DNA from 3 places in the Neobacillus pocheonensis genome. Region 2 is predicted to be linked to each of the others. Evidence: riboswitches for the same ligand, from Rfam matches in the RefSeq annotation. Region 2 holds a riboswitch; each other region holds the start of a gene.

Region 1 (7,261 bases), on a different contig from region 2:
AGCCAATTGTACTGCCGATTCCACCAGTTGCATAAAACGCAAGATAGATTCCTGCAGGCACACTGAGGAAAATCGATGAAACATATATTTTTCCAATGATGCGGTGTGTTTTTATTTTTTTACGACTTGCCTTTAATAACTGAAATGGGCCAAGAAGTAAAGCAATGGATCCAGTTGTGATATGAATGAAGAATAAGATTTTCCATGTATTGTAGTGGAAATTAGGGTTTTCTAATTTTCCTGAAACAATACCAGTACTGCGTGGATTGTTGAGTCCATACATCACCAAAATATATCCTATAAACCCAATGACGACAAGATAACTAAACCAAACTGTCCAATTTATTTTACGTTTACCCATTTCACTCCTACCCCCTAATTTTTAAGTTAATCCCTTTATCATGGTATCTACTTGGAAAGTGACAAAGTTTTCTTTTTCATGCCAGCTAAAGTCTGGGAAAGTGATTAATAAACTTGTAATGCCATGAAGTGATGCCCATAAAGACTGTGCCACCATTTGTGCATCATGCTTCCTTAACACTCCCTCATTCATTGCTGCCATTACCATTTCAGTTAATAAGACAAATCCTCTTACCCGGTCATCCTCTTCTGTCATCACCTTTTGAAGCTGATGCAAGTTTTCGATAAAAATCAATCTGTAATATTCTGGATACTTTAAACCAAAATCAATATAGGCATATAATGAAGCATTCAATCTTTCTCCGGCATCCAGAGATTTACTTTTAGCTACTCCTTCTTTTAAACTAGTGAGAAAAATAGAATAGCCATGTTTTAATAAGTGAATCAAAATCTCTTCTTTGTTGGCAAAATATTTATAAATGGCTGTTGCGGAGTAATCGATTTGCTGGGCTATTTTTCTCATCGAAACATTTTCATACCCGTCTGTTAGAAACAATTGAACCGCCGCTTCAATGATTTCGAGCCTCATCTCCTCAATTTCTCGTTTTCGTCTTTCCTTGGTGCCCATATTGTGCTCACACTCCAAATTTTATTAACACAGTTATTTAAATTAACACCGTTAACTTATATTACAGTGTTAATTATATAATGTCTGTAAATTTTGTAAATACTTTTTTTGGAAAAAATAAAAAAAGGACGGGTCTCGTATAGCCCGTCGTGTAAAGCCTTACTCCCCAATATTGTTTTCAAACCATTCTTGAAGATCCTTCAACGAAGTAAAAGAGAAAATTTCTTCACCGTTTTGACCGTTATCAAAGCCAGCATTTCCTCTTAACGTTATTTGTCCTTCGTCTTCTGAAATTAAGATGGCATAGGGATGATTCACATTTATGTACCTTGCATCTAAATCATTATCAATCCAATTCTTGCTGTGCAAAAATGCTTCATAGTGTTCCATGTTCTTCACCCTTTCTCCTTATATTGTTCCAAAATCATAAAAAAAGAAGACAACTAAAATTGTCTCCTAAAGATTTTTTTCGATAAATTGCAAGGTCTAATTTATTTTTGTTTATAGTAAGTTATAGCTAAAGCAAATGCTAATACAGCCCCTTTAACAATGTCCATCGCATAATAAGGTACTGACATCATCACGAGTCCATTTTGCAAAATCCCGATGAGGACCGCTCCAATAAATGTACCAAAGGCATTCGGCTTTCCAGAGCCCAAGACAGAAAATCCAATAAATGCTGCGGCAACGGAATCCATTAAATAAGGGGCACCTGAATTTATTTCTGAGGTCATGACCCTCGAAGCCAAGACAATTCCGCCAATGGAAGCAAATAACGCTGATAACAAGTATGCCGCTACCTTATATTTGTTCACTGGAATACCCGATAATCTTGCAGCCTCTTTATTACCGCCAATGACGTACATATAACGTCCGTGCTTTGTATAAGTCAAAAAGACATGTACCAGGATTACAGTTACAGCCATAATGATAATGATCCATGGGACTTCGCCGATTTTAGCAAAGAATGGACTGATAAGACCCTCTGCCATCGAGCCATCGGGCATAACCATGTTTTGTGAAACAGTCGCTCCTTTTGTGTACGTTAAAGCCGTTCCTTGAATGATAAACATTGTCGCGAGCGTTAATAACATATCAGGAATCCGCAATTTAACAATCATAAACGAATTGACAGCACCCACTACTAAAGATGCCGCAATCGCTGAAAGGACCGCGACCAATGTGTTTTGCGAGAACCAAACAAACATCGAGATAACGATCGCATTTGATAGAGAGGCAACGGATCCAACCGAAAGATCAAACCCGTCGACAGATAATGAAATCGTAATCCCAATTGCAATAATGGTTACAATCGAAATAGAACGTAAGATATTGACGATGTTGCTTCCTTGAATAAAGGTTGGGTTCGCTAGTGAAAAAATCACAATAAGTGCGACAATGGTAATAATCGTACCGTATTTATAAAAGAATTGAAAAAGCTCAAAGGTCTTTTTCGTTGGGGTCTGTTTGCTAGCCGTCATATTTGCTTCCATTTTACCTGCCCCCTGTTGAATAGAATAAAAGTTCTTCTTCATTCGTTTGATTAGTTTCAAGTTCCTTAACGGACTTCCCGTCATATAAAACATAGACTCGATTAGTTATCCCCATAATTTCGGATAATTCTGAGGAAGCATAAATTACTCCTTTACCTTGCTTAGCTAATCCCGAGATTAAATTGAAGATATCCCTCTTCGCACCAACATCTACTCCTTTAGTTGGCTCATCAAAAATGTAAACATCAGCTTCTGCAACCAGCCATTTCCCAATGGCCACCTTCTGCTGATTTCCTCCAGACAAATTTTGAACCTTTGTTTCCTCCGTTGGTGTCTTAATTCCAAGTGAGCTAATCATTTGCTTGGCAGTGGCTTTTTCCTTTTGCCGATCCAAAAAACTTAAAGCTTTTGAAAACCTTCCTAAATTTGCTGCTGTCAAATTGGCCTCAACGGATTCTAAAACGAGAATTCCTTCTTTTCGCCGTTCTTCAGGAACTAATGCAAGACCATTTTTAACTGCATCGTAAGGGCTCCTTAACCTAACATTCTTTCCTTTTAGAAAAATTTCTCCCCCAGTTCGTTTCGAGGAACCAAAAAGGGCCTTACATAATTCTGTTTTCCCAGCACCGACAAGCCCAGCAATTCCGACAATTTCTCCAGCTTTCACATGGATATGTAAATCATTAATTTTTTCACCGTCGTTAAGTCCTTTTACTTCAAGAACATTGTTGCCAAAAGTCGAACTTTTTTCAGGAAATTGTTCCTCTAGCTTTTGACCTAGCATTTGCTCGACCACTTTATTCGGTGTCGTTTCTACACTCTTCTCTTTTACCACTATTTCACCATTACGCATCACCGTTATCACATCACAGATTTCAAAAATCTCCGGCAGTCGATGTGAGATAAATATAATTCCTACATTTTGCTTTTTTAAATCTCTAACGATACGAAATAGTTCCGTTGTTTCAGTATGGCTCAACGGTGCCGTCGGTTCATCCAAAATAAGAAACCTACACTGCTTGGAAATCGCTCTAGCAATTAAAACCATTTGTTTTTCTGCCAGCGTTAATTCACTTACTAGTTTTTTCGAAGAAAGATTAATATTTAAATCAGCAAGTATTTTACTAGCTCGATCATGAATTTCCTTCCACTTTATCCACTGCTTTTTCCCCATGTTATGAACCGAATCAAGCAGCATAATATTTTCAGCGACAGATAGGTACGGAATCAGGGCTGTATCTACTTCCTGGTAAACGATTTGTATGCCGGCGTCCTGAGCATTTTTCGGTGTGCGGATTTTTAAGCTTTGTCCGTCCAGACCAATTTCACCGGTATAGTGATCATAAGCACCGGAAAGAACCTTCATTAATGTGGATTTCCCCGCACCGTTTGCTCCTATCAAAGCATGAATGACGCCTGTTTCGATTGAAAAATCGACCTGATTCAGGGCCTTTACACCAGGAAACTCTATTGAGATGTTTTTCATTTCTAAAGTTGTAGTCGTCAAAAATGGCACCTCCCATCATGCAGACACTCCCTTCATCTGACGAAAAAGAGAGTGCCCAGCGATTATTTCTTGTAGTGCTTCTTTAATGTTTTCATCCAATCTTCTTCAAACGCAGTAGATTGACCCCAGCCTGGTATGATTTTTGCGAGATTTACCATATTAACTGCTTCGTTAGAGTCCTGAACGTTTTTCTGTGACACGAGTGATGCTTCTAGGTCGTAGGTTTTTGGCGTTTCTTCCCCCGCTAGTTTTTTCGCTAGTAATCTCATATCGACTGCGCCAATAAGCTTAGGATCAACTGCAGCCGTATACTTCCAAGCACTGCCTTTTCTTTGAACTTCTTGAAGATCGGCATTGGAAACATCAATTCCATAAATTTTTACTTCTTCACGTCCCGCTTCCTTCAGAGCGCGGGCAGCACCAATGGCAAACGCATCCCAAGTCGCAAAAATCGCATCTAATTTTCCTTTAGGATACTTATTTAACATCGCCGCAACAGCATTTTGTGTTTGCACACTTGTGTCGGCAGACGCTACACCGAAGCGTTCGACCTCTTTAATACCAGGGTTTTTCGCAAGTACGTCCTGATAAACTTTATTTCTTCTCACCATTGGCGGGAAGCCGTCCACCCAAAGGTAGGCAATCTTAGCTTTTCCTTTTGTCTCTTTTACAAGCTGATCAAGTGCTAATGTTGCTAATGCTTCATCATCCTGTGAAGTCAGCGTTACCCCTTCTACTTCAGCAAGCTTGGGATTGGAGTCAAAAGCAACTACACTTTTTCCTTTTTCAACAATTTTCTTCACATCATTAATGGTAGCGTCGTCATCACCATGGGAAATAACAAATCCGTCATAATCCTGATCTAAAGCTTGATTGATCGCATCATGGAACTTTGCCGTGTCACCATTTGCAGTGAACACATCCACCTGAAAACCTAATGCTTGTCCTTCTTCTTTCGCACCAGCTAAGAATTGAGCAGTATGGTCGTCACCGCCAATTTTACGTATGACCTTGATTTTAACCGGATCACCTTTGGCAAATCGTTCAGGCACCCCTTCAAGCGATACATTTTTATTACCGCTTGCTTGCTTTGTTTCTCCACTTGATGCACATCCTGTAAGAAGAAGTGTAGCCGCTAGTGCTGAAACAAGTGTGCTTTTTAACAAATTTCTCTTCATGATGATAACTCCCCTTTTCTTTTTACGTAATTCTCGTTACTCCTATTGGAAAAGTCTGATTTTATTTAAAAAATAAAAAACCTCTCCAGAAAAGAGAGGTTTCATCACAATAAATGGACTACTCCTCTCTTATCTCTCAAAACAAAAACTTGTTTTGCAGGATTTAGCACCAATTCCTTTTGGAACGGTTGCTGGGCGTCATCGGGCCAGTCCCTCTGCCACTCTTGATAAGAGAACGTAAAATAATTTAATTGATTTAAAGTATTAAATTTAATTTAAACTCCCATTAACAAGTTGTCAATAGTATTATGAATATTTTTAATAAATAACTTTTTAAAAATATGTTTAATATTTGAATTATTGATTAACTTCGGTATTATTATATTTAGAGAACCGAAATATTTTTAAGAAAGAAGTGTTATGTACCGTGAATCAGCAGGATCGTGCAAAACGTAATTTAATGATTATGTGGTTTGCTAACTTTTTTGTTGCCGGAAGTATGACGATGGTCATGCCATTTATTTCACTGTACATTGAGTCGTTTGGAGATTTTTCAGAGAAATACGTACAACATTGGTCTGGGATCACGTTTGGAATAACGTTCGTATCAGCTTTTCTATTTTCGCCTATTTGGGGCAAAATTGGAGATCGATATGGGCGAAAAAAAATCCTCATCATATCTGGCCTTGGAATGGCATTCTCCATTTTCCTTATCGGCTTTGTCCATTCTGTCTGGCAATTATTGCTGCTACGCTTTTTCATGGGATTCTTTTCTGGCTTCATTCCGATGTCCCAGGCATTTATTTCAACTCAAACACCGAAACAGATTGCCGGCCGTGTCCTTGGAACATTGCAAACTGGCAGTATTACCGGTTCTTTATTGGGACCGATGCTAGGAGGAATATTAGCAGATTCACTGGGCTATGCCACCACATTTAAGTGGACCTCAATTTCTATTTTCATTTCTGCTCTGCTAGTTATTGCCACAAAAGAATTTCGGGTCGAAGTGAAAAAGGGATCAATAACAAGTTATTCGAGTAAAGAGGTGTTAAAGCATATTACCCGCAACCCTGTTTTATTAACCGTCCTTTTAATCTCTGCTCTCGTTCAGATTGCCCATTTTAGCATTCAGCCGATTTTGTCTTTATTTGTTAGTGACCTGCATGGAAAAACAAATGTTGCCTTTTATTCGGGAATTGCTTTTTCAGCAGCTGGACTTGGAAATCTAATGATGTCACGGAAATGGGGAAAGATTGCTGACAAATATGGTTATATCAAAATACTGGTTATTCTCCTATTCCTTGCAGGAGTGGTTTACTTACCAGGTGCAGCCGTAACCAGCCTATGGCAGCTCGTCATCATCCGTTTCGCGCTTGGTGTCACGATTGGCGGAATAATACCTGTCCGAATTGCTTACATTCGTCAGGAAGCTCCGATTGCCATGCAAGGTGAGGTATTGGGATATAACAATAGTCTGAGATTTCTTGGCAATATAATCGGACCAATGCTAGGCGGCTTCCTTTCCGGTTACTTTGGGTTTTCTGCGGTATTTATCAGTACTAGTGCATTATTGGTGATTAGCGGAATTATCTTGCTCGTATCTATGCAGCGAAATCCAAAGCTATTAAAACATACAGCCTAAAAACTCCAATAGAAAAGTCCCACATAAATGGGACTTTTCTTTATCTCAAATCTTTTTCATACACTTTTAAATTTGTATAAATGGCTTCTAAAATTGGGACAGAAATCTGTTCCTTTTTGGCAATCTCCAGTAAATATCCGTGCAAATGGTCGGCTTCAACAGGAAGCAATTTTTCCATATCTCTTTGCATCGAGGATTTCATCGAATACCCTAAACCTTCAATTTGTTTCAGTAATTGTGTTTCTATATTCTCAGGGAGTGGGGCCTCGATTCGTTTCATCAAGGAAACAATCTCTTCTATTAGCAAAGATATCGTTGCACGGCCACTTGGCTGTTCGAGGATAGGTCCAATCGGCGCTCTCATTAAAGTAGTAATTCCTGACATCGTTGAAATAAATAAATACTTATTCCATAGATCTTGGTTGATATTTTCACTTAACCGGTACTCTATCT
Region 2 (7,261 bases):
AAATACTTCCTTCCATTTTTTACAGTAAACTTCGCCAACCCATTTATTGATTCCATAAGGGGATAGAGGGTTGCACAATGCATCTTCCTTTAATGGAATTTCTTCATTAAGCCCATAAACCGCTGCCGAGGAGGCAAAAACTACTTTTTTAACACCGTATTGCTCTGATAACTGCAGAATGTTGGCTAAACCAAGGACATTTGATTGAGCATCCAGGTAAGGGTTATCCATTGATTTTGTTACATTCACTTGTGCTGCCAGGTGTATGACGACATCGAATCTATTAGATTGAAATACTTCCTTACACATTGGATCTTCCACACTTAATTGATAAAATTTATGTTTGAATTTTACATTTTCCGGATTTCCTGTTGAGAGATTATCAATTATGGAAATTTCGTGACCTTCTAAAAAAAATTTTTCAGCAACAAAAGAACCAATAAATCCATACCCACCTGTTACTAGTACTTTCATGATTTCACCTCTGTATCCTAAAATAATTGATTTATTGGGCATATCTATTTTGTTTGTAATATAGAACAGATGAGGTAAAAAAATATCGTTGCTCCCTATCTAAAATTAAATTCGTTAATAAGAACATTATAAACCCTCAAATCAAAAAAGCAACCTCAAAAAAACCGATTTTCGCTTGTTTTTTCGTAATTAATGGCAATTTTCTCTTAAAAAATCGAATTTTCTATATTTTTTGTTCTTTAAAATGAACTAATTATGTTGTAAAATATTAAAAGATACATGATATTTTGATATATATATATTGAACATTGATTCCAAAAGCTTTCTTTTTATGAAACACTTGATAGGTTTATATTAAATAATTATGGTAATGAGGAGAAACTTATGATTGGAGAGCGAATAAAAAAATTAAGAGACGAAAAAGGGTATTCCATTACTGAACTTGCAGAGTTGGCTAATATTTCTAAATCCTATTTAAGCTACATCGAACGGAATCTTAATAAAAACCCCTCTATTCATTTTTTAATGAAGCTAGCGAAGACTTTAGATGTTTCCATGGAGTATTTACTAACTGGAATGAATCAGACAGATGATCATACTATGAATTCAAATGGAAAGGACTTTTTGGATAAGGAGTGGCAAATTATTATCGAAACAGCTATTAAAGAAGGAATGAATAAAGATGATTTCAAGGAATACATTAACTTTATTAAATTTAAAAACTGGGAAAAAAGTCGGTGAAAGCGCTTTATCCAATTAAATGGTTAAAAAACCAATTGACACAACGTCCTCCATGTAGTAAATTTTATAAATAATCTAAATATTTATTTTCTTATCAAGAGAGGTTGAGGGAATGGCCCGAAGACACCTCAGCAACCTTCAATGGTTTTTTTCATTGAAAAGGTGCTAAGTCCTGCAAATTATTTGCTAATTTGCGAGATAAGAAGAATGACAATGTGTTCGGCTAACAAAAGTCTTCTTCTTATAAGAAGGCTTTTTTTATTTATAAAAACAAGGAGTGTGCGTTATGTACAAAATTGATACGAAACTTGCCCAAATTGGAAATCGCAGTGAAACAACTACTGGAACCGTGAACCCGCCTGTTTATTTTTCAACAGCCTTCCGCCACGAGGGAATTGGGCAATCTACTGGGTTTGATTATACTCGAACAGGGAATCCAACACGCCAGCTCCTTGAAAAAACGATTGCCGACTTAGAGGGCGGCGATCAAGGCTATGCTTGCAGCTCGGGAATGGCAGCTATTTTAACGATCCTAGCTTTATTTGAATCAGGTGATGAATGGCTTGTTAGCGAGGATTTATATGGAGGAACTTACCGTTTATTAGAAAAAGGTTATAAAAAATGGGGCTTAAAGAGTCAATATGTTAACACCTGTTGTCCGGAAGAGGTCGAAAAGAAAATCACATCGCAAACAAAGGCCATTTTCCTAGAGACTCCTACCAATCCACTGATGCAGGAAGCAGATATTGCAGCAATCTCCAAGATTGCCAAACAACATGACATACTGCTGATTGTTGACAATACTTTCTATACTCCACTCCTACAGCAGCCCATTGCACTTGGCGCAGATATTGTGATCCACAGCGCAACAAAATATTTAGGTGGCCATAATGATGTTCTTGCTGGGCTTGTTGTAGCCAAAGGGAAGGAACTTTGTGAAGCATTAGCCTTCCATCATAATGGCGCAGGTGCCGTATTGAGTCCATTCGATTCCTGGCTATTAATGCGCGGTATGAAGACTTTATCCCTTCGGATGAAACAGCACGAAAAAAATGCTAAGGCTGTCGTAGAATATCTTGGCAAACATGAAGGGGTTACAGATGTCCTTTATCCAGGTCGAGGCGGCATGGTTTCTTTCCGAGTTAAAGACGAATCATGGGTTAATCCTTTTTTACAGAACTTAAAGCTGATTAGTTTTGCCGAAAGTTTAGGCGGTACGGAGAGCTTTATTACTTATCCAGCAACACAAACTCATGCGGATATTCCGGAAGAAATTAGGATTCAATCTGGTGTCTGCAACAGATTATTGCGTTTTTCAGTCGGAATTGAAGATTCAGAGGATATCCTTTTTGACCTTAAGCAGGCATTTGCCAAAGTAAGTGAAGGAGTGATTGTGTAATGGAGTCGGAAGAATATTGTTTTGAAACGAAGCTTCTTCATAATAAACACAAAGTTGATCCTGTTACTGGTGCGGTAAGTGTGCCGATTCAGCATGCCTCTACTTTTCATCAGTTTGATATCGATCAGTTTGGTAAATTTGATTACGCACGCAGTGCAAACCCTACTCGTGAAGCACTTGAGGATGTGATTGCGGAGCTTGAGGGCGGAATAAAAGGATTTGCCTTTTCTTCCGGAATGGCTGCTATATCCACAGCATTTCTTCTGTTATCTTCTGGGGACCATGTTGTTATCACTGAGGATGTGTACGGCGGAACGTTTCGCATGGTAACGGAAGTTCTGACTCGATTTGGAATTGAGCATACTTTTGTCGATATGACCGATTTGGATCAAGTTAAACAAGCTATTAAACCTAATACAAAGGCATTTTATGTAGAAACACCATCAAATCCTTTATTGAAGGTAACGGATATTCAGGCGATTAGTGTGCTTGCGAAGGAAATTAATGCTTTAACCTTTGTGGATAATACTTTTCTTACTCCTGCCTTACAAAAGCCTTTAGAGCTAGGCGCAGATGTTGTGCTCCATAGTGCGACTAAGTTTTTATCCGGACATAGTGATGTTGTGGCCGGTCTTGCTGTTGTAAAGGACGAAAATTTGGCGAAGCGGCTTTATTTCCTACAAAATTCGTTTGGAGCAGTTCTTGGGGTTCAGGATGCATGGTTAGTACTAAGAGGACTGAAAACTCTACATGTCCGTCTCGAACAATCACAAAAATCAGCCAATAAGGTTGCTCAATTTTTACAGGCAAATCCGCTTGTTAAAAAAGTTTATTATCCAGGACTTGAAAATCACCCAGAGTTTGAATTGCAGAAAGCCCAAGCTATCGGCGCTGGCGCTGTATTATCATTTGAATTGGCTGATGAAGATGCCGTCCGATCGTTTGTTTCAAACGTAAAAATTCCTGTTTTTGCGGTAAGCCTTGGAGCAGTGGAATCGATTTTATCTTACCCGGCCAAAATGTCCCATGCAGCCATGCCGCAAGCGGAGAGAGAAAAGCGCGGAATCAAGAATAGTTTGCTGCGGTTATCTGTTGGTCTTGAGAATCCTGATGATCTGATTAAGGATTTTTCACAGGCGTTGGCAATGCAGTACCAAAACGATTTGGTCTATTAACGAGGAGAATGTTTATGAGCTTTTTAGAAAAATTAAAAAATCAAATCTTAATAGCCGACGGAGCCATGGGTACGCTTCTTTATTCGTATGGGAAAGACAGTTGTTTGGAAGAATTAAATCTTTCCCAGCCAGACCACATCCAAACGATCCATAAATCCTATATTGATGCAGGTGCTGACGTTATCCAAACCAACACATATGCGGCAAACTATTTGAAACTGCAAAGATATGGCTTGGAGGATTCTGTAAAGGAAATTAACAGTGCTGCAGTTACAATAGCTAAAAAGGCTGCAACCCATAACAATTCGTACATCCTTGGAACGATTGGTGGAAATCGAGGAGTTAAGCCGGATTCCATTTCTATAGAAGAATTAAAGCGAAGCTTTCGTGAACAGTTATATTGCCTGCTTCTTGAGGGAGTGGATGGATTACTACTAGAAACCTTTTACGACCTCGAAGAACTTGAAACCATTCTGACGATTGCCAGAAAGGAAACCAAACTGCCAATTATTGCTCAGGTCTCCCATCAGGAGCCAGGATTTTTGCAGGATCGAACTCCTGTCAATGATGCCTTAACACGACTTGAAGCACTTGGTGCCGATGTCGTCGGCCTTAATTGCCGTCTTGGTCCTCACCATATGCTGTTAGCGCTAGAACAGATTGAATTGCCATCATATGCTTTTTTATCGGCCTACCCTAATGCCAGTCTACCTGCGTATACCGACGGAAAATTCCATTATGAAGGAGATGCAGATTACTTCCGAAAATCGGCTCAAAGCTTTAGAAATGAAGGCGTCCGTTTACTAGGAGGCTGTTGTGGTACCACACCGGCACACATTAAAGCCTTTGCTACTGAACTAAAGAATAGTGTCCCTATTGTCGAAAAAGTAGTAAAATTGAAACAAAAGAAAATAATCGTTGAGTCCTTGGCAGCGAAAAGGGATCTTGCTCCTCTACAACAAATTGTGAAAGAAAGACCATCTGTAATTGTAGAATTAGATCCTCCTAGAAAGCTAGATACTACTAAATTTTTCGAAGGGGCTAAAGCATTAAAGGAAGCGGGAATTGATGCGATTACACTTGCAGATAATTCGTTAGCAACGGTTCGCATTTCCAATGAATCATTGGGTTATTTAGTAAAACAAGATTTAGGAATGCGTCCTCTCATTCATATTGCTTGCCGCGACCGTAATATTATTGGCTTGCAATCTCATTTAATGGGGCTTCACACGCTAGGGATGAATGATGTTCTCGTTATAACAGGTGATCCTGCTAGGGTTGGAGATTTCCCGGGTGCTTCATCTGTATATGATGTCTCATCGTTTGAGCTTATCAAAATGATAAAGGCAATGAATGATGGGTTGTCATACTCCGGAAAGGATTTGGGACAAAAAACTGCTTTTAGCATCGCAGCAGCCTTTAACCCAAATGTCCGCTCTCTCGAGAAAGCAGTTAAAAGAATGGAGAAAAAAGTTGAATTTGGAGCCGATTATTTTATTACACAGCCTGTATTCTCTGAAGAAAAATTAATTGAAGTCTATGAAAATACTAAGCATTTGGAAGCACCTATTTATATTGGCTTAATGCCTTTGACTGGCAGTAAAAATGCGGAGTTCCTTCATAATGAAGTACCTGGAATCAAAATAGCTGATTCCATACGTGAAAGGATGGCAATTCTGAATGACCATCCGCAACAAGCAACCCGCCTTGGCATTGAAATTACAAAGTCATTAATTGACACGGCATTAGATTTATTTAACGGAATTTATTTAATTACACCATTTTTACGTTATGAACTAACCGCTGAACTGGCCCAATACGCCAATCAGCGTGCAAGTCAAGTGAGGAGGAACAACATTGCCGAAAACATCATTCTCTGATCAATTAAAGAAACGAATCCTCGTTATGGACGGTGCCATGGGAACCATGCTCCAGCGTGCCAATCTTACCGCAGATGATTTTGGCGGCGAGGAATACGATGGCTGCAATGAAAATCTAAACTTAACCGCTCCATCGGTTATTGCTAATATTCACCGAGAGTATTTACAAGCAGGAGCAGATATTATCGAGACTAACACATTTGGGGCAACCAGCATTGTCCTCGATGAATATGGTCTCGGCTACAAAGCCTATGAAATCAATAAAATCGCTGCGATGATTGCGATTGGTGAGGTACAAAAAGTTTATTCCGAGGAATGGCCTCGCTTTGTTGCGGGTTCCATGGGGCCGACAACGAAAACGCTAAGTGTGACCGGGGGAACAACCTTTGATGAACTTGCAGCCAGCTATGAGGAACAAGCGCTTGGTTTAATTGATGGCGGCGTAGACCTTCTTTTGCTAGAAACAAGCCAAGATATGTTGAATGTTAAAGCTGGGTTTGCAGGCATTCAAAGTGCTTTTGCAAAAACTGGTACAACACTTCCGATTGTAATATCTGGAACAATTGAACCAATGGGCACTACCCTTGCCGGTCAAGCTATTGAAGCATTCTATATTTCGGTTGAGCACATGAATCCCATTGCTGTTGGACTTAATTGTGCTACTGGTCCTGAGTTTATGCAGGATCATATTCGTTCCCTTTCCAATCTTGCTACAACGGCTGTTAGCTGTTATCCAAATGCTGGCTTGCCTGATGAGGATGGACACTACCATGAAACACCGGAAATTCTAGCGAAAAAATTATCCGATTTTGCGGCCCATGGTTGGCTAAATATTGTTGGGGGCTGTTGTGGAACAACTCCTGAACATATTAAAGCAATTTCGGATGCCATGAAAAACTATAAACCAAGAGAAACGAATCAGTCGAATGTTCACATGGTTTCTGGTATTGAGCCGTTTGTATACGATGATCCTACACTAAGACCAATCATGGTTGGTGAACGAACAAATGTTATTGGGTCTCGTAAATTTAAACGACTGATTACTGAAGGAAAATTCGAGGAAGCTTCTGAAGTTGCTCGTGCGCAGGTTAAGGGTGGAGCACATGTTATTGATATTTGCTTAGCTGATCCTGATCGTGATGAAATTGTCGATATGGAGAATTTTATTAAAGAGGTAGTGAAGAAGGTTAAAGTTCCACTTGTTATCGACTCAACTGATGAAAAAGTTATTGAAAAAGCTCTTAAATATTCGCAAGGAAAAGCGATTATCAATTCGATTAACCTTGAAGACGGTGAGGAGCGTTTTGAAGCGGTTGTACCTTTAATTCACAAATATGGAGCAGCTGTTGTCGTTGGAACCATTGATGAGAAAGGCATGGGGGTTACGGCTGAGAAAAAGCTAGAAATCGCTAAGCGTTCCCATGATCTTTTAGTAAATAAATACGGTCTTAAATCCCAAGATTTGATTTTTGATCCATTAGTTTTTCCAGTCGGTACCGGTGATGAACAATATATTGGCTCGGCCAAAGCGACTGTTGAAGGAATTCGGTTAATAAAAGAACAACTACCGGGGGTTCAAACAATTTTAGGGA
Region 3 (7,261 bases), on a different contig from region 2:
ATGTTATTAAAAAAGATAATAAGCTTTATAATACTGCCCATTTATTTTATCCAGATGGCCGAATCGGCGAACAGGCAAAGCTACATATTACCCCTACAGAAGTGAAGGAGTGGAGTATGGAGCCTGGTGATTCGTTTCAGATTTTTGAAACAAACAAAGGAAGAATTGCGCTCCTTACATGCTATGATATTGAGTTTCCAGAAATTGTCCGAATGGCTAAGGCTAAAGGCGCTGATGTCATTTTCTGTCCATCCTGCACGGATGATCGTCATGGCTTTCACCGGGTCCGTTATACGAGTCATGCACGGGCAATCGAAAACCAAGTATATGTCGTTTTAACCGGAACAGTTGGTTCCCTTCCAACAGTGGATTTTATGCGGGCTAATTTTGGCCAGGCAGTCATTATAACACCTAATGATATTCCTTTCCCGCCACGCGGCATTTTAGTGGAAGGGGAGATCAATGATGATATGGTCGTTACAGCCGACCTTGATTTAGCCCTTTTATACGAAGTACGTGAACGCGGGTCCGTTACAACCTGGCGGGACCGCAGAACCGATTTGTATACTGATTGGGAAAAATAAGGGATGTGATTGGTATGTACCGAAGTGAATTTTATGTTTTTGACCTAAATCAGCCTAAGCCAATCATCATTCGCAATTACACACAAGAGGATTTTGACCAGCTAATAGAGATTCAAGCAGAATGCTTTCCACCGCCTTTTCCATCAGAATTATGGTGGAATAAAGAGCAATTAACGAACCATGTTACTCTTTTTCCAGAAGGAGCTTTATGTGTAGAAATAGATGGAAAATTAGCCGGTTCACTTACCGGTCTTTGTGTGGATTTTGATCCGGATGAGTTGAATCACTCATGGGAGGAAATTACCGATCATGGGTACATTCAAAACCATAATTCAAATGGAAATTCCTTGTATATTGTCGATATAAGCGTTCGCCCAAATTACAGAAAACTTGGTCTTGGGAAGTTAATGATGCAGGCGATGTATCATGTTGTTATCGAAAAAGGCTATGATCGCCTTGTAGGTGGTGGACGGATGCCGGGTTATCACAAAGTGTCGCATCAAATGACTCCGGGAGAGTATTTAGCCGCTACCATTGGGGGAGAAATAAAGGACCCTGTCATTACGTTCCTGCTGCGCTGCGGCCGTGTGCCACTAGGGGTAGCAAAGAATTATCTCGATGATGAAGAATCCTGCAACAATGCAGTAATCATGGAATGGAAAAATCCATTCAAATAAATAAGGGGGAATATATGAAATGGAATATAAACGCATAACCAGCATTGACGACGCAAATTTTAAAAAGCTTCATGATTTAATGGGAAAAATTTTTCCGTCTGAAGAAGTTTTGGATTATGAACTTTGGAAAGAGCCATTAGAAGATCCTAGTATTCGTGTATATGTCGCTGTTGATAACGAGCAGGTAGTAGGAGCAACGGAATACCGCTATTACCCTGACTGGAATATTGCGATGACTGATTTCACTATTATCAGTAAACCGGGACTAAGTCTTGGACGCTTTTTAGCAAAGAATAGGCTGCAGGATTTACAAAAGCTTGCGAAGGATAACGGAAAAGAGCTATTTGGTATGTTCGCCGAAATTTATGATCCATACAGAGTAGCGGAGCACGAATTTGGAGGGGTAAGGGTCATGGATCCTTATGTTCGCAGGGAAGTCCTTTCCCATTTAGGCTATAAAAGACTAAATCTTTCTTATGTTCACCCTTCATGGGAAAATAATGGTGAAGCTGTTTCAGGACTGGATTTATGCTTTATGCCCACTAATGAAGAGCTTGATGAAGTGCCAGCTTCTCTAGTAAAAGATTTTCTAACTACCTACTATTCCGTGCTGCCAAATAAGCCGCAGGAATGGCTCAATATGATTGAAAAAATAAGTGCAATGGATACCATTGCGTTATTGCCGCTTTAATAAAAAAACTATTGACATTGACAGAAGATTCAGCTAACATTCTTTTTATATCTTGGTAAATTAATGAAAAATTATATATCTCTTATCCAGAGCGGCGGAGGGACATGGCCCGATGAAGCCCGGCAACCTTCAAGGAATTCCTTGAAAAGGTGCTAATTCCTGCAGGTTTTAAACCTGATAGATAAGAGGAGGATTCCGTGCCCTCTTCTTATGAAGAGGGCTTTTCGTATTTTCATACCATTTAAAGAAGGGGTGTAAAGAATGACTGTAGTAAAGGTGGCAATCTTAGGTTTTGGTACGGTTGGTGAAGGAGTTTATCGGACAATTCAATCTCACGCGGAAGAATTAGAGTCCGCTTTAGGTAAAAAGGTGGAAGTGGCGGCTGTTCTAATTAAAAATAAACAGAGAGAAAGAAACATTCATAAAGAAGTATTAGTAACAACAGACTTTGAAGAGATACTTCGCCTGCCAAAACTGGATATTGTAATTGAAGCGATTGTAAATAGGGAGCCAACCTTTACAATTTTGCAAAAAGCAATCGAGCGGGGCTGCCACATTATTACAGCCAATAAAGAAATGTTTGCACACCACGGAAAACAACTGATTGAGCTTGCAGAACAAAATAACGTCTCGGTAGGATTTGAGGCCACAGTTGCCGGAGGAATTCCGGTGATTCAAACGCTTAGACAACTTTTAAAGGTTAACCGCGTTCAGCAAATTCAAGGAATTCTAAATGGAACATCAAATTTCATTCTTACTGAAATGAGAGATAAGAAGTGGTCATTTGCAGAAGCCTTATTACAAGCACAAAAAAATGGCTATGCCGAAGCAGATCCAACCAATGATGTCGAGGGTTTTGATGCTTTTTACAAAACGATGATTCTCAGCCGAATTGCTTTTGGGGAAGAACCGAATTGGCAGGAGGTTGAACGTGAAGGGATTACATCCATCACAAGTGAATTAATCGGAGCAGCCGAAAAATTAGGCTTAAGATTTAAACATCTTGCAAGTATTAGTAAAGAAGGAAGTCAAATAAAGGGAACAGTTAAACCGGTACTTGTCGGGAATGAGAATCCTTTTTATCATGTAGAAGGCGTTGAGAATGCTGTTAGTCTTCATTCGGATATTGTTGGCAGAATCACCCTTCAGGGCCCTGGAGCAGGGATGTTTCCTACAGCAAGTGCGGTTATTGAAGATTTGGTTTACGTCAGCCAAAACGATGCAATAAAAAGAAGTTTCAAATCAACTGCATCAGCCGCTGTTGAGCAAAGTAAAGTGCAGCCAAAAGAGTTTTGGTTAGTAACTGGGCTGGCAAAAACTTATTCCAATCCTTCAATTACTTGGATTGATGAAGTCTCAAAAGGAGTATTTGTCATCAAGGCTTCAAAAAAGGATTTAGAGAAGCTAGTCAAACAACAAGAAACGATTTTTTATTTTTCAATCCTCGGCGAATATGAACCTGCCATTGCCTCAACGGAAGAAAAAGTATCTGCTTTATAAAAGAAACACTATAAGAGCATCTAAATAATTTGGATGCTCTTTTTTATCCACATTTTTATCCACATAAAAAGTACACTATTATAAGTGCTCCACATTGTTATTCACACTATCCACAACTCAGCGCTTTGGGTTCACATTCTTTTCATATTTCTAATATTAATATGTTAAAAAACTGTGAAAGTCGTTGTCATTTTTTATAGAGGAGCGTATATTAAAAGTGTAGAGAAGATAGTGAAAGAATTCACAAACTTACTCTACAAGAAACAGCTAGCTGAACCACCCCGAATTAAAAGGGGAAGTAAAAAATCATGATTAAACTTGTGAAGAATTTCGCAAGAAAAATAGGAGATGATTGTGATGAGATGGTTCAAAACCCCTCAAGCAGCAGTTGTATGGACAGTGATAAGAGTATGGCTTGGATTACAATGGATTGAGGCAGGCTATCATAAACTTACAGGTGGATTTGATGCAGGCGGCTTCCTTAAAGGAGCATTGGCAAATGCAACAGGGGAACATCCTGCAGTGCAAGCTTGGTACGCAGACTTTTTACAACAATTTGCAATCCCAAACGTTCATATCTTTAACGTATTAATTCCTTGGGGAGAAATGCTTGTCGGTGTAGGATTAATCGTGGGCTTAGCAACTATTCCAGCATTAATCGCCGGTGCATTCATGAACTTTAACTTTATGTTGGCAGGAACAACAAGCACAAACCCAATACTTTATACAGCAGCCATGATTCTTTTATTCGCTGGAACTGGTGCTTACTACTTCGGACTTGACCGATATGCTGCACCATTTATCAAAGGCTATTTCAAAAAAGGTAATGCCAAAAATGTTAACCTGAATTAGCTTTACCGAGTTCTAAAATATACCTCTCCTTTTGAGTTCAATGAATAAACTTATTTCCCCCTTTCATTATAGTAAAGAAGCAGGGCAAAACCTGCTTCTTTTTTAGGGATTATTTTCTATTTCGATTTTGAACTCGCTGGTTAGCAGCATTAGCTCGTGCTAATGCCTCGAGGTCAGCTCCATCAGCCATCTCTTTAGAAAACTCAACATCAATACCATCTGATTTCATGTTCTTTGGCACCTGTGGAAGTGAAGCCTTGTTTTTATCTCGTGAACCATGCCCGCGTGAACGACCCATTACAAAAAACCCCTTTCAACTGTTAACTAGTGAGAGCAAAAAGTGCTCTCTATACTAGTTTTAACAATTTGGAAGGGGTCCATTAATGGAAATTTCTTTAAAATTAAAGCTTTGTTTTTCTGTCTGAATAGCCGCCTGCGCGGTCTGCCATTTTAAATTCGCGTTGATATGATACCTCTTGCATACTTGATAAAGTGTATTTCCCTCTATCCTTATCCTTTTTCTTCTTTTCAGCCATTTTGCTCATTCCTTTCAACATATTTTGTTAATCGTCATCAAGCTTAGTGGTAAAAATTTAGCACTTTATGTACTTAATTCCATTTTTACCTTTTAAGAAAGGAATGATACTGATTTTAAGAAAATATATTTTGTAAAGCTTTATCGAGGTTTGGGAAAGTGAATTCGAATCCTGATGCGATTAATTTATTCGGTAGCACCTTCTGACCATCCACTACTAATGTACTCATTTCTCCCAATAATATTTGAAGGGCGAAGCTAGGAACTGAAAGCCAGTGGGGCCGATGTAACACTAAAGCAAGTGTTTTTCCAAACTCGCTCATGGGAACTGGATTTGGTGCAGTGAAATTTATAGGGCCATTAACGACCTCATTTTCAATTATAAAAGAAATTCCTTTCACAACATCTTCGATATGAATCCATGACATCCATTGTCTGCCATGACCTATATTACCGCCGATATATGCCTTATAGGGAAGAGCGATTTTGGGCAATGCCCCTTCATTTCGATCAAGGATAATTCCGAATCTGCAAAAAGCAGTACGAATTCCCAATCTAGCTACGAAGCTTGCCTCGTATTCCCATTGTCTCACGGTTTCAGCTAAGAAGTCATTCCCGAGTATTTGCTTATCTTCGGTAAACACCTTGTCTAATGAAGTTCCATAAATCCCGATTGCACTTGCATTAATAAAGACAATCGGTTTTCGGTCCAATTTTTTCATTATCGCTAATAATTCTTTTACAGCCTCAAGCCGACTTATTAATATTTTGTTTTTTCTTTGGTCAGTCCATCTGCCGCTGTTAATCGATTCCCCAGCAAGGTTGATGAATATGTCGGTATTTTGAAGGTGGGAAATTGGGTCTGAATGAGCACTTAGCCATTGTACATATCGAATATTATCACGCTTTTTTATGTTCGGTATGTGTCTAGTTAAAATAACAATTTCATGATTGTTTTTCATGAAATGATCTACGAGTGCTTTTCCAACAAATCCAGTCCCGCCGGCGATTGCAATTTTCAAATGCCACACCCCCTTATAGTTTTATTTTACTATAAATGGATGCAGAATATGGTAAAGTATTGTTGAGGTGAAGGAAATGGCCATTATAACAAAAATCACCACACAACAAAAAAATCAGGATCGCTTTAATGTTTTCATGGATTACGGCAAGGGTGAGGAATTTGCCTTTAGCGTGGATAGCGATGTATTAATAAAATTTCAATTAAAAAAAGGCATAGAAATTGATGATTTCTCCTTTATGGAGATTCAGTTCCAGGATGACATTCGTAAAGCTTATAATTTAGCGATAAATTATTTATCTTGGAGAATGAGGTCTGCTAAGGAAATCATTGATTATCTAAATCAAAAAGAGGTTGAGGAACCTGTCATCGAGGAAGTGGTTCACAAATTAACATCTCAAAAATACATCAATGATGAAGATTATGCTTTTGCGTTTGTTAGAACTCAGGCAAACACGACTGATAAGGGACCTGATTTAATTAAGCTGGAGTTAAAGGAAAGAGGAATTGAGGAAGGGTTACGGCTTAAAGCTCTTGGGGAATATTCTCTAGAGCTGCAGATTGAAAAAGCAACAAAAATGAGCGAGAAGTTTTTTCAAAAGAACTCTAAGGACTCTCTTAAGATTCAAAAACAAAAACTTGAGCAATTGCTGCTAAGAAAAGGTTATCCTTTTGAGGTCATTAATATTGCTGTAAATGAGACTGATGCTAATAAAGAAGATGACGCCGAAATGGAAGCCATCAGGTTCCAGGGGGAAAAAGCACATCGTAAATATTCCAAATACAGCGGCTTCGAATACGAGCAAAAGATGAAGCAAGCATTATATCGGAAGGGCTTTACGATGGAGCTTATTGAAAGGTTTTTAGCTGAAATAGAAGAATCATGAGGGGGAATTTTATTGAGGATACGGTAAGCAGATGATCGAGTGATCGAGTCCGCAAGAGGGGATATAGAGGACACAGTCCCACCGTATTTTGGTGGTCGAGTCCGCAAGAGGGCATATAGAGGACCCGGCCCCACCGTATTTTGGTGGTCGAGTCCGCAAGAGGGCATATAGAGGACCCGGCCCCACCGTTTTTGGGTGGTCGAGTCCGCAAGAGGGCATATAGAGGACCCGGCCCCACCGTTTTTAGGTTACCGAGTCCCCAAGAGTTACACTTTGCTGACGGTTCCCGTTATCATTTTTTACTCTCAATAATTATCTCATCTTGATCCATTTGCTCAAAAATCAACTCAGCAACTTCTTTCGCCGACTTGAGCCGCGATGGATTTTTAATATGGTCGCTGCCTTCCCAAAATGGCGTCGCCATGCCTCCCATATAGACAGCGTTTATCTTGATGCCACTGCCCTCAAATTCCTTTTGCAAGCTTTCAGTGAAGCCTCTTACCGCAAATTTACT

The links. A riboswitch is a leader RNA that binds a small molecule or an ion and turns the genes downstream of it on or off. The one in region 2 is predicted to bind S-adenosylmethionine.
Region 1: another riboswitch for S-adenosylmethionine. It lies ahead of ABES02_RS12625 (sugar ABC transporter substrate-binding protein); the one in region 2 lies ahead of ABES02_RS11860 (methionine biosynthesis PLP-dependent protein).
Region 3: another riboswitch for S-adenosylmethionine. It lies ahead of ABES02_RS09770 (homoserine dehydrogenase); the one in region 2 lies ahead of ABES02_RS11860 (methionine biosynthesis PLP-dependent protein).

The regions. Positions count from the first base shown of each region.
Region 1 is NZ_JBCNAD010000021.1:49,378-56,638, reverse strand. Features, by position in the region: gene ABES02_RS12650 (DUF2306 domain-containing protein) at 1-361, opposite strand, end outside; gene ABES02_RS12645 (TetR/AcrR family transcriptional regulator) at 383-988, opposite strand; gene ABES02_RS12640 (hypothetical protein) at 1,148-1,378, opposite strand; gene ABES02_RS12635 (ABC transporter permease) at 1,480-2,481, opposite strand; gene ABES02_RS12630 (sugar ABC transporter ATP-binding protein) at 2,483-3,967, opposite strand; gene ABES02_RS12625 (sugar ABC transporter substrate-binding protein) at 4,051-5,166, opposite strand; SAM riboswitch class I at 5,293-5,400, opposite strand; gene ABES02_RS12620 (MFS transporter) at 5,627-6,808, shown strand; gene ABES02_RS12615 (ketopantoate reductase family protein) at 6,849-7,261, opposite strand, start outside.
Region 2 is NZ_JBCNAD010000020.1:343,010-350,270, reverse strand. Features, by position in the region: gene ABES02_RS11870 (NAD-dependent epimerase/dehydratase family protein) at 1-474, opposite strand, end outside; gene ABES02_RS11865 (helix-turn-helix domain-containing protein) at 859-1,215, shown strand; SAM riboswitch class I at 1,304-1,420, shown strand; gene ABES02_RS11860 (methionine biosynthesis PLP-dependent protein) at 1,502-2,614, shown strand; gene metC (cystathionine beta-lyase) at 2,614-3,789, shown strand; gene ABES02_RS11850 (bifunctional homocysteine S-methyltransferase/methylenetetrahydrofolate reductase) at 3,804-5,669, shown strand; gene metH (methionine synthase) at 5,647-7,261, shown strand, end outside.
Region 3 is NZ_JBCNAD010000019.1:25,258-32,518, reverse strand. Features, by position in the region: gene ABES02_RS09785 (carbon-nitrogen hydrolase family protein) at 1-584, shown strand, start outside; gene ABES02_RS09780 (GNAT family N-acetyltransferase) at 599-1,261, shown strand; gene ABES02_RS09775 (GNAT family N-acetyltransferase) at 1,281-1,952, shown strand; SAM riboswitch class I at 2,032-2,140, shown strand; gene ABES02_RS09770 (homoserine dehydrogenase) at 2,214-3,452, shown strand; gene ABES02_RS09765 (DoxX family membrane protein) at 3,810-4,304, shown strand; gene ABES02_RS09760 (YfhD family protein) at 4,414-4,602, opposite strand; gene ABES02_RS09755 (YfhE family protein) at 4,706-4,840, opposite strand; gene ABES02_RS09750 (TIGR01777 family oxidoreductase) at 4,956-5,861, opposite strand; gene recX (recombination regulator RecX) at 5,938-6,747, shown strand; gene ABES02_RS09740 (SDR family NAD(P)-dependent oxidoreductase) at 7,040-7,261, opposite strand, start outside.